DNA from 3 places in the Algoriphagus sp. NBT04N3 genome. Region 1 is predicted to be linked to each of the others. Evidence: riboswitches for the same ligand, from Rfam matches in the RefSeq annotation. Region 1 holds a riboswitch; each other region holds the start of a gene.

Region 1 (3,133 bases):
AGCTTGTTGCACAAGGTGCAGGTAATACCCTTTCAGGATTAATAGGTGGTCTTCCTGTGACAGCTGTGATTGTACGTACTACTGCCAATATTACCTCAGGGGCTAAAACAAAGCTTTCTGCCATTTGCCATGGGATACTTTTGCTAGTATTAGTCATTGGTATCGCCGAATTACTTAATTTGATACCCTTAAGCTGTTTGGCTGCTGTACTTTTCTTTGTTGGATATAAACTGGCAAAGCCATCAGTCTTTGTTCACGAGTATGAAAAAGGCATGAATCAGTTTATTCCATTTATGGTCACCATCAGTGCCATCCTCTTTACCGATTTGCTAATAGGCATCGGGATTGGGATGATATTTGGAATCTTTTTCGTTATTCGAACCAATTATCAAAAGTCAGTTTCAGTGACTGAATTGGATGGAATGTATTTGGTTAAGCTGCAAAAGGACGTTTCATTTCTGAATAAAGCCCCTTTGATGAGGCATTTGGCTGAAATTCCAAATGGAAGTGATGTCGTCTTAAATGCTACAAGGGCCAGATTTATAGATCATGATATACAGGAGGTTTTAAATGATTTCATTGAGACTTCTACTGATAAAAATATCACCATTACCATTGAAGGATTTAATTATAAATTGAAAGAATCATGAACCAGTACGAGAAACTCTTATTACAAAATAAAGCTTGGTCCGAAGAAAAGACAGAGTTGGATCATGAATACTTTTCAAGAAATGCTACTCAGCAAAGGCCCAAGTTCCTATGGATTGGATGCTCTGACAGCCGAGTTCCTGCCAATGAAATCACGGGAACAGACCCTGGAGAAATTTTCGTGCATAGAAATATTGCCAATATGGTAGTGCACACTGATCTAAATTTGCTTTCAGTTCTTCAATATGCCGTTGAGGTCCTTCAGGTGGAACACATCATTGTATGCGGACATTATGGATGCGGAGGTGTGGAAGCGGCAATTTCAAATTTTCACCTTGGATTGATCAATAAGTGGTTGAGAAATATAAAGGAAGTCTATTTCAATAATCAAGAAGAACTTGATTCCATTGAGGACCATAGTGAAAAAGTAAATAAGTTGGTTGAATACAATGTAATCGAACAATGCCAAGATTTGATTAAAACCTCCATCGTACAAAGAGCATGGATGGAAAGGAAGGCACCTGAGATTCATGGTTGGGCCTATGGGTTAAAGGATGGATTGGTGAAGGAGTTAATCAATATTAAACCTGATTTTGAAAACATTAATCCTATTTTCCGTTACAATCAAGATCAATTGAAACACTTACATTAATTTGATTCGAATTGAGGAATCTCTTTGAATTCTGAGATTCTTCATTTTTATTTGCATCATCCTTTCACTTTTTAAGGTGCTAGGATTTATAAAGAAGAGGTAAGAGACAGGCTCTATGACCCTCTGGCAACCTTCCGTAACGTCGGAAAGGTGCCAATTCCTGCCGATTGAGAAGGTCTCAATTGGAACTATAAATTCTCTGCAATATGATTAAAGGATATTCCCCCCTACTTCAGGTTACTTCCCTTTTTTCTTTCAGAGCATTTATGCTTTAAGGATTCTGCTTTGCCTAATCCTGGATTACAGTTTTTATTTAAAACCCTTTAAACCCTATTACTTATGTCTACTTACAGATTTGAGACCCTTCAGCTTCATGCTGGACAAGAACCTGACCCTTCAACGAATGCAAGGGCCGTCCCTATTTATCAAACCACCTCATACACCTTCAATTCCGCAGAGCATGGAGCCAATCTATTTGGGTTGAAAGAATTTGGAAACATCTACACCAGGATTATGAATCCTACCACCGATGTTTTTGAAAAAAGATTGGCAGCTCTGGAAGGTGGTGTTGCAGCTGTAGCTACTGCATCAGGCCAGGCAGCACAATTTCTTGCATTGAATAATATTCTGCAGGCAGGTGAAAACTTCGTTTCGACTTCTTTCTTATATGGTGGAACTTACAATCAATTTAAAGTTGCTTTCAAAAGAATTGGGATAGAAGCAAGATTTGCAAAAGGAGATAACCCTGAGGCTTTTGAAAAACTAATAGATCAAAAGACCAAGGCAATTTACTTGGAAACAATTGGTAATCCTGAATTTAATATTCCTGATTTTGATGCAATCGCGGCAGTTGCCAAAAAACATGATATCCCTCTAATAGTAGATAATACTTTCGGAGCTGGAGGTTATTTATTTAATCCAATTGCTCACGGCGCCAATGTGGTTACTTCCTCTGCTACCAAATGGATTGGTGGGCATGGAACCTCCATTGGAGGAATCATTGTGGATGCTGGCAACTATAACTGGGGGAATGGCAAGTTTCCTCAATTCTCCGAGCCATCAGAAGGTTATCATGGATTGAATTTCTGGGAAGTATTTGGAGAAAATAATCCACTGGGACTTCCCAATATAGCATTTGCCATTAGGGCAAGAGTAGAAGGCCTCCGGGATTTCGGACCGGCATTAAGCCCATTTAATTCATTCTTGTTATTACAAGGTTTGGAGACACTTTCCCTGAGAGTACAAAGAACTGTAGATAATGCTCTAGCATTGGCAAAATGGCTTGAATCTCACCCAAAAGTTCAGAAAGTAAATTACCCCGGTCTTGAATCTTCTCCCTATCATCAGCTAGCAAAGAAATATCTGAAAAATGGCTATGGAGGTGTTTTGAGCTTTGAAATTAAAGGAAATAAAGAGCAGACATCTGCTGTAATCAATTCTCTGAAATTGATCTCTCACCTAGCGAATGTAGGTGATGCAAAGACCTTAATAATCCAACCTTCAGCCACTACGCATCAGCAACTTTCTGAGGAGGAACAAAAAGCTGCGGGAGTTACTCCTACCCTGTTGAGAATCTCATTGGGAATAGAGCACATCGAAGATATCAAGTCGGACCTTCAACAAGCCTTTGATTCGATTTAATTAAAAAATGAACCTTACTAGTCAATACGCATCGATTACCATGTCTTTGGAATTATTTCAGTCTACCAAACCCCTGGCTTTAGAGTCAGGGGAATATCTTTCGGAGTTTGAGCTTGCTTACACAACCTACGGCAATTTGAATTCAGACAAATCTAATGTAGTCTGGGTGGTTCATGCATTAACAGGAGACTC
Region 2 (3,133 bases), 290 kb from region 1:
TTGGGATCAAAAATGATGTCCTGAGGATTAAATCGTACCCTATCCACCAAAATCCTATAACTCCGCTCACAAATCTGAATTCTCCTCTCATAGGTATCCGCCTGACCTTTTTCGTCGAATGCCATTACTACTACCGCGGCTCCAAATTTCTTGATGGTTTTGGCTTGATGGATGAATTCTTCCTCCCCGTTTTTGAGAGATATCGAATTTACAATTCCTTTGCCCTGAACGCACTTCAAACCAGCCAAAATGATACTCCACTTGGAACTGTCAATCATTATAGGAATTCGGCTGATTTCGGGTTCTGAAGCGATTAGGTTCAAAAACTTAACCATTGCCGCTTCTCCATCCAGCATTCCTTCATCCATACAAACGTCCAGAACCTGAGCTCCTCCACGTACCTGATCTAATGCTACCTCCAAGGCCTCATCATAATTCCCATTCAAAATCAAACGGGCAAATTTCTTGGAGCCTGTCACATTGGTTCTTTCTCCAATGTTGACAAAATTCAGGTTGGGTGTAAATACTAAAGGCTCAAGGCCTGATAATTTCAAATAGTCATTCATTGCCTGCTCCTCAATCTTCATTTTCCGCTAATTCCTTTTTTCCGATTTTTCTTGGCTCAAAACCATCCGCTAGTTTTGCCAATTCCCGGATATGGTCTGGGGTGGTTCCGCAGCAACCTCCCAAAATATTCAACATGCCTTCCTGCAAAAACTCTTTGACTTGTGCGGCCATCTCCTGTGCATTTTGATCATACGCACCAAATTCATTAGGCAAGCCCGCATTGGGATAGGCTGATACAAAAAATGGGGCTTTGTTTGCCAAAACTTTCAAATAAGGTCTTAACTCTTTGGCACCTAAAGCGCAGTTTAATCCTACTGAAAGTAGAGGAACATGCGATACGGAAATCAGAAAAGCCTCTGTAGTTTGCCCTGAAAGAGTTCTTCCTGAGGCATCGGTGATAGTTCCAGAGATCATGATAGGAATACCTCCCTCAAGCGGGTCTAATGGTATATTTCTTTCTTCAAACACCTCTTGAATTGCATACAGCGCTGCTTTTGCATTCAAAGTATCGAATATTGTTTCCACTAATAAAATATCTGAACCTCCGTCCAGTAATCCTCTCACTTGCTCGGCATAAGCTTCCGCCAGTTGATCAAAATTTATTGCCCTATATCCCGGATCATTCACGTCCGGAGAAATGGATGCGGTTCTATTGGTGGGGCCCATGGCTCCTGCTACAAATCTTGGTTTTTGAGGATTTTGAGAAGTAAATTCTTCAGCAACTTCTCTGGCTAATTTTGCAGATTGAAAATTGATCTCATATGCTAAATGGGATAAATCATAATCAGCCTGAGCTATACTGGTGCCTGAGAAAGTATTGGTCTCAATGATATCCGCTCCAACCCCAAGATATTCAGCATGAATTGCCTTGATAATATCTGGTCTACTAAGAGAAAGTAAATCATTATTTCCCTTTAGAGATTTTGGGTGGTTTTTGAGACTTTCGGTGCGGAAATCCTCTTCTGTTAACTGGTATCTTTGAATCATGGTACCCATAGCTCCATCAAGGATTAAGATCCTATCTTGAATTGCCTGAAGCAGGGTTTCCGTTCTATTTTGCATCATTCTATTAAGTTTAAAAAGCTAATCGAGCAAAACCACGGAGCAAAGTAAAAATACTTTTCCGCTCATCTTTTTCCGGCATTTCCGGAACGGGAGTTAGCACCTTGATTACAGGTTGCTAAGACGTCGTAGGGCCCTTCCCTCGGTCTTTCTCGATAAGCAACTCAAATGTACTAGCTATTTGGCAATAAAACACCGCTATCGTTGGATTTTTAAAACTTTTCGCCCTCTTTTTTTAAGATTCGGCAAGTGAAAATGCGATTACTCTAAAATTTAAGGTCTTACCCCTATTCCAAAAGTCAAATAAGGGGCTGACATGTAAGAAGCCATATCCAACTCACCTAGTCTATAATTTGCCAATGCAAGTTCATATCCGGCAGATGCGGTAAACACAAGGTCAACCAACTTCCTTTTGGTCATTGGAATTCCATACTCTAAAAACACTTCGGGTTTACCCATCAAACCAGAATTTCTCAAATACCCGTCAAACTTTCTCCGCTCAAATAATTCTGGAAAGTCCGGCTTATTTCTCTGCGCTAAGGTGTATCGTATATTTCCAAAGCCCAATCCGGCCAAAGCTCCAAATCCAAAATTTTTGTATTGAATAACTTTATATCCCAAATTTCCATACACTCTCAAACTGTTGAGAGAATGAGATTGTGTCTCGCTTGCACTACCATTCATGGCTAAGTTATAAACGTCTACTCCATAAAGCATGCGTTCGGATTCACCTTTAATCTTAATCCCCAAATTGGAAGGCCTGCCATCTAAGGGATCATAGCCAGCTTCTTCCAAAACCTCATTAAAAGTATCTGGACTTGTGAAATGAACCCCAGAAATCAGGTGAAGCCCAATTGAGGCATCTTTATAAAAGAAGTTTCTATCTGGAATGGAAATACCTGCTCCTAGTCTAAGAAATGCACCACTTTGAGCATTATCGAAAGACATCCCATTTAGCTCCCATTTTCCTTCAAATGGGCTAAATGCGTATCCTGCTTTCGCAATGATGGAAAGTGCTTCTCTCCTGCCGGGAAGATCAAAGTCGTAGGTCATATGGAAGCCTATTTCTGTTAAAAAGTTCCCATAGTATTTTGATCCTTTTTGGATATCATTTTCACGAATAATAAATCCCTGCTTTGGGTCAGCCAGAAACTCTTCCAAACTGGAAGGCCTTTCGGATGGAAGCATTTGAAAATTCAAATAACCCATACCCAAAGACATGTAGTGTATTAGCTGAAATTTGGATTCCTCGGTAAAAGCATATCCCACATTGAGTAAAACTCTGGAAGTCCGGTACCCCAATTTAAAGCCATCCAAATCACTGTTTGCACCACGATTGTGATAAAGCTCAAGCCCAATCACGAAATCATTTATTCTGCTTTGATAGCCTAATCCTAAGGTTCTATATCTATTTCTCAAGCCTGTTAAACCTCTATCTTCCAGCATTTGGTCAAATTGATTCAATTTGGCTCCACTGGTACCTACCACGGTATACAGTGTGGTT
Region 3 (3,133 bases), 1.2 Mb from region 1:
AGATGTGATTCGTGCTTTTCCTAAACTCAAATATACAACCTGGTAGATATGTAAAAAGGTTGTCGAGAGACAACCTTTTTATTTTTACTTTCTACTAAGATCCAAGGCTCTTTCTACATCAGCAATAATATCTTCGTGATGCTCTAATCCAACAGAAAGGCGAATCAATCCATTGCTTATACCCACTCTTTCTCTCTCCTCCTCCGAAAGCTTGCTGTGGGTGGTAGACGCAGGATGGGTGATGATGCTTCTGCTGTCTCCCAAATTGGCAGTAACTGAAATCATTTTCAGTTCATCGATAAAGCCTTGGGCTCTTTCTCCTCCTCCCTTAAGGTCTAAAGTGATGATTCCTCCACCTTGACTCATTTGCTTTACTGCCAAATCATATTGAGGATGAGATTTTAAGAACGGGTATTTTACTGCATTGAGTTGGGAATTACCTTCAAAGTATTTAGCAACTTTTAGCGCATTGCTGCAATGTCTATCCATTCTAACTCCCAATGTTTCCATGCTTTTGGATAGTATCCAGGCATTGAAAGGAGATATGGCTGGTCCAGTGTGACGCGTGAAAAATTGAACCTCCTTGATTAAATCCTGTGTACCAAGTATTAGGCCTCCCAAAACTCTTCCCTGTCCATCTATATACTTCGTAGCTGAATGGGTAACTATATGTGCCCCCCACTTGGCTGGCTGTTGGAGATAGGGAGTTGCAAAACAATTGTCGACTACTAAAATTAGATTATGTGCTTTAGCAAAATTTCCAGCCCATTCCAAGTCAATAATCTCCAGTCCTGGATTGGATGGAGTTTCTATGAATAGCATTTTGGTATTGGGTTGTACAAGCTTTTCCCAATTCAAATAATCCGAGATATCTCCGTAGGTAGAGGTAATTCCCCATTTCGGGAACACTCTCGTCAATAACTGGTGGGTTGACCCAAAAAGAGATCGGGCAGCTAACACATGATCGCCTTGCTGTAAAAGTGATGCTATACTTCCAAACATGGCTGCCATCCCGGAAGCGGTTGCTATTCCATCCTCCGTGCCTTCAGCAGCGCAGACTTTTTCAATCAAGTCTGAGGAGTTAGGGTTGGCATATCTGGAGTAAATATTGCCCTCAATTTCGTCTGCAAATGTTGCTCTTGCTTCCTCTGCAGAATCGAAAGTAAAGCTGGAAGTCAAATAAATAGGAGAGGAATGTTCCTTTTGATTGGACTTGGAAGGGTTGATCCTGATGGAATTGGTCTCGAAATGTTGACTCATAGTCTAAATAGATTTAAGGTTTTTCAGTAAACCGATAGATCTACCCGAGTCAGATTCGAACTAAAAAGGAATAAGGATGAGTTAATGCCAATTTATAGTTCCCGCTTCGGGTAGGATTTGGCACCTTTCCTGAATTAATCGGGATGGTTGCCAGAGGGTCTCAGAGCCTAGTCTCTCGCCTCTTCTTTATAAATCAGTTGCCTGAAGTGCTACAAATAAATAGGGTAGGGCATTCAAATCCAAATAAAAAAATCAATCATTGTATTGGGTCATAGTTTGGGCTATTCCAATGGTACAAAAACCCAAAACCATGTCAATGGCCTTATCCATGATTTCCGGAAGTTGATCAAATTCTTCCTGCTTGAATTTGCCTAACACATAGTCAGCCTGACGTCCTTTCGGGAAATCGTCACCTATACCCATTCTAAGCCTAGGATAATCCTGTCCTCCGGTCAAAGCTTCAATATTTTTCAAACCATTATGACCTGCAGCACTTCCTTTGGCTCTCATTCTGAGTTTCCCAAAAGGAATCGCTACCTCATCGACTAAGACCAGAATATTTTCTTTGGGAATTGAGAGCTCCTTCATCCAATAGTTTACTGCCTTACCACTGAGATTCATGTAAGTAGTGGGTTTGATAAGATGGATTGTTCGTCCTTTGTGTTTGAATTCGGACTTAAATGCGAGCCGGCCACTTTCCCATTTGGCATCGTATTGATCCGCCAGTCGATCTATTGTCAGAAATCCAATATTATGTCGAGTCAGCTCATATTCAGGGCCTATGTTGCCCAAGCCTACTATTAGATATTTCATGATTCAAATTTGGCTTAAAAATAAAAAATCCTGCCTTTGAGGGGCAGGATTTTAAGAAATGCTCTATGAATTATTCTTCGCCTTTCTTGCCTCTCAATGCTCTTGGGATACCGATGGTAACTACAGAAACATTTGGGCTGGTAAGGATTTCAAATCCTTCTGGCTTCAATTCACTCACTTTGAATGATTTTCCAAGATCCAAGTTGGAAATATCAACTTCAATGAAATCAGGGAAGTTGTTTGCCAAACCTTTTACTTTCAAAGATCTGGTTTTCATTTCCAATTTACCCCCTTTCGCTAAGCCTGGAGAGCTTCCTACAACTTTCACAGGGATTTCAAATTTGATATCTCTGTCTTCAGTGTAAGCCATGAAGTCTACGTGAAGCAATGCATCACTTACTGGGTGGAATTGAGCATCTTTCAATACTGCCTTTACGATAGTACCTTCGATATTTAACTCTACCAAGTGAACTTCCGGAGTGTAAATCAAGTCACGGAAAAGGATAATCGGACTGTAGAAGTGAATTTGCTCAGGGATACCTGGTCCGTAAACCACACAAGGTACGTTACCTGATTCTCTGATCTCATTCAAACTTTGATTGTCGAGATTTGCTCTTTTAAACCCTATAATCTCAATCGTTTTCATATGTATTTTATTTAAAATTGGTTCTTAGATAAATAAAGAACTGATGGAAGTATTACCTGTCACTGCATGAATTGCTTTGGCGAATAGGTCTGCTACTGTCAGTACTCTGATTTTGGATGATTTTTGCTTCAAAGGAATGGTATCAGTGATTACCAATTCATCCAAAACAGAATTCTCGATGTTTTCATAAGCTTTTCCTGACAGGACACCATGTGTTACAATGGCTCTCACAGATTTAGCTCCTTTTGCCATGATGATTTCTCCGGCCTTACAAAGCGTTCCCGCTGTATCAACCAAATCATCTACCAAAATCACATCCTTTCCTTCTACATCCCCGATTACCTGCATAGAGGCAATCTCGTTGGCTCTTTTTCTGTGCTTATCACAGACTACCATTTCTACTTCAAAATGCTT

What was found. A riboswitch is a leader RNA that binds a small molecule or an ion and turns the genes downstream of it on or off. The one in region 1 is predicted to bind S-adenosylmethionine.
Region 2: linked by a shared signal. The riboswitch ahead of GYM62_RS08305 (homocysteine S-methyltransferase family protein) and the one ahead of GYM62_RS06920 (O-acetylhomoserine aminocarboxypropyltransferase/cysteine synthase family protein) in region 1 are both predicted to bind S-adenosylmethionine.
Region 3: linked by a shared signal. The riboswitch ahead of GYM62_RS01650 (PLP-dependent aspartate aminotransferase family protein) and the one ahead of GYM62_RS06920 (O-acetylhomoserine aminocarboxypropyltransferase/cysteine synthase family protein) in region 1 are both predicted to bind S-adenosylmethionine.

What each region holds. Positions count from the first base shown of each region.
Region 1 covers NZ_CP048415.1:1,610,400-1,613,532, reverse strand. The annotation lists gene GYM62_RS06930 (SulP family inorganic anion transporter) at 1-650, shown strand, start outside; gene can (carbonate dehydratase) at 647-1,300, shown strand; SAM riboswitch class I at 1,384-1,497, shown strand; gene GYM62_RS06920 (O-acetylhomoserine aminocarboxypropyltransferase/cysteine synthase family protein) at 1,640-2,941, shown strand; gene metX (homoserine O-acetyltransferase) at 2,949-3,133, shown strand, end outside.
Region 2 covers NZ_CP048415.1:1,903,644-1,906,776, forward strand. The annotation lists gene metH (methionine synthase) at 1-587, opposite strand, end outside; gene GYM62_RS08305 (homocysteine S-methyltransferase family protein) at 577-1,629, opposite strand; SAM riboswitch class I at 1,692-1,791, opposite strand; gene GYM62_RS08310 (hypothetical protein) at 1,903-3,133, opposite strand, start outside.
Region 3 covers NZ_CP048415.1:361,416-364,548, forward strand. The annotation lists gene GYM62_RS01645 (CBS domain-containing protein) at 1-46, shown strand, start outside; gene GYM62_RS01650 (PLP-dependent aspartate aminotransferase family protein) at 85-1,260, opposite strand; SAM riboswitch class I at 1,350-1,455, opposite strand; gene pth (aminoacyl-tRNA hydrolase) at 1,513-2,073, opposite strand; gene GYM62_RS01660 (50S ribosomal protein L25/general stress protein Ctc) at 2,144-2,719, opposite strand; gene GYM62_RS01665 (ribose-phosphate pyrophosphokinase) at 2,744-3,133, opposite strand, start outside.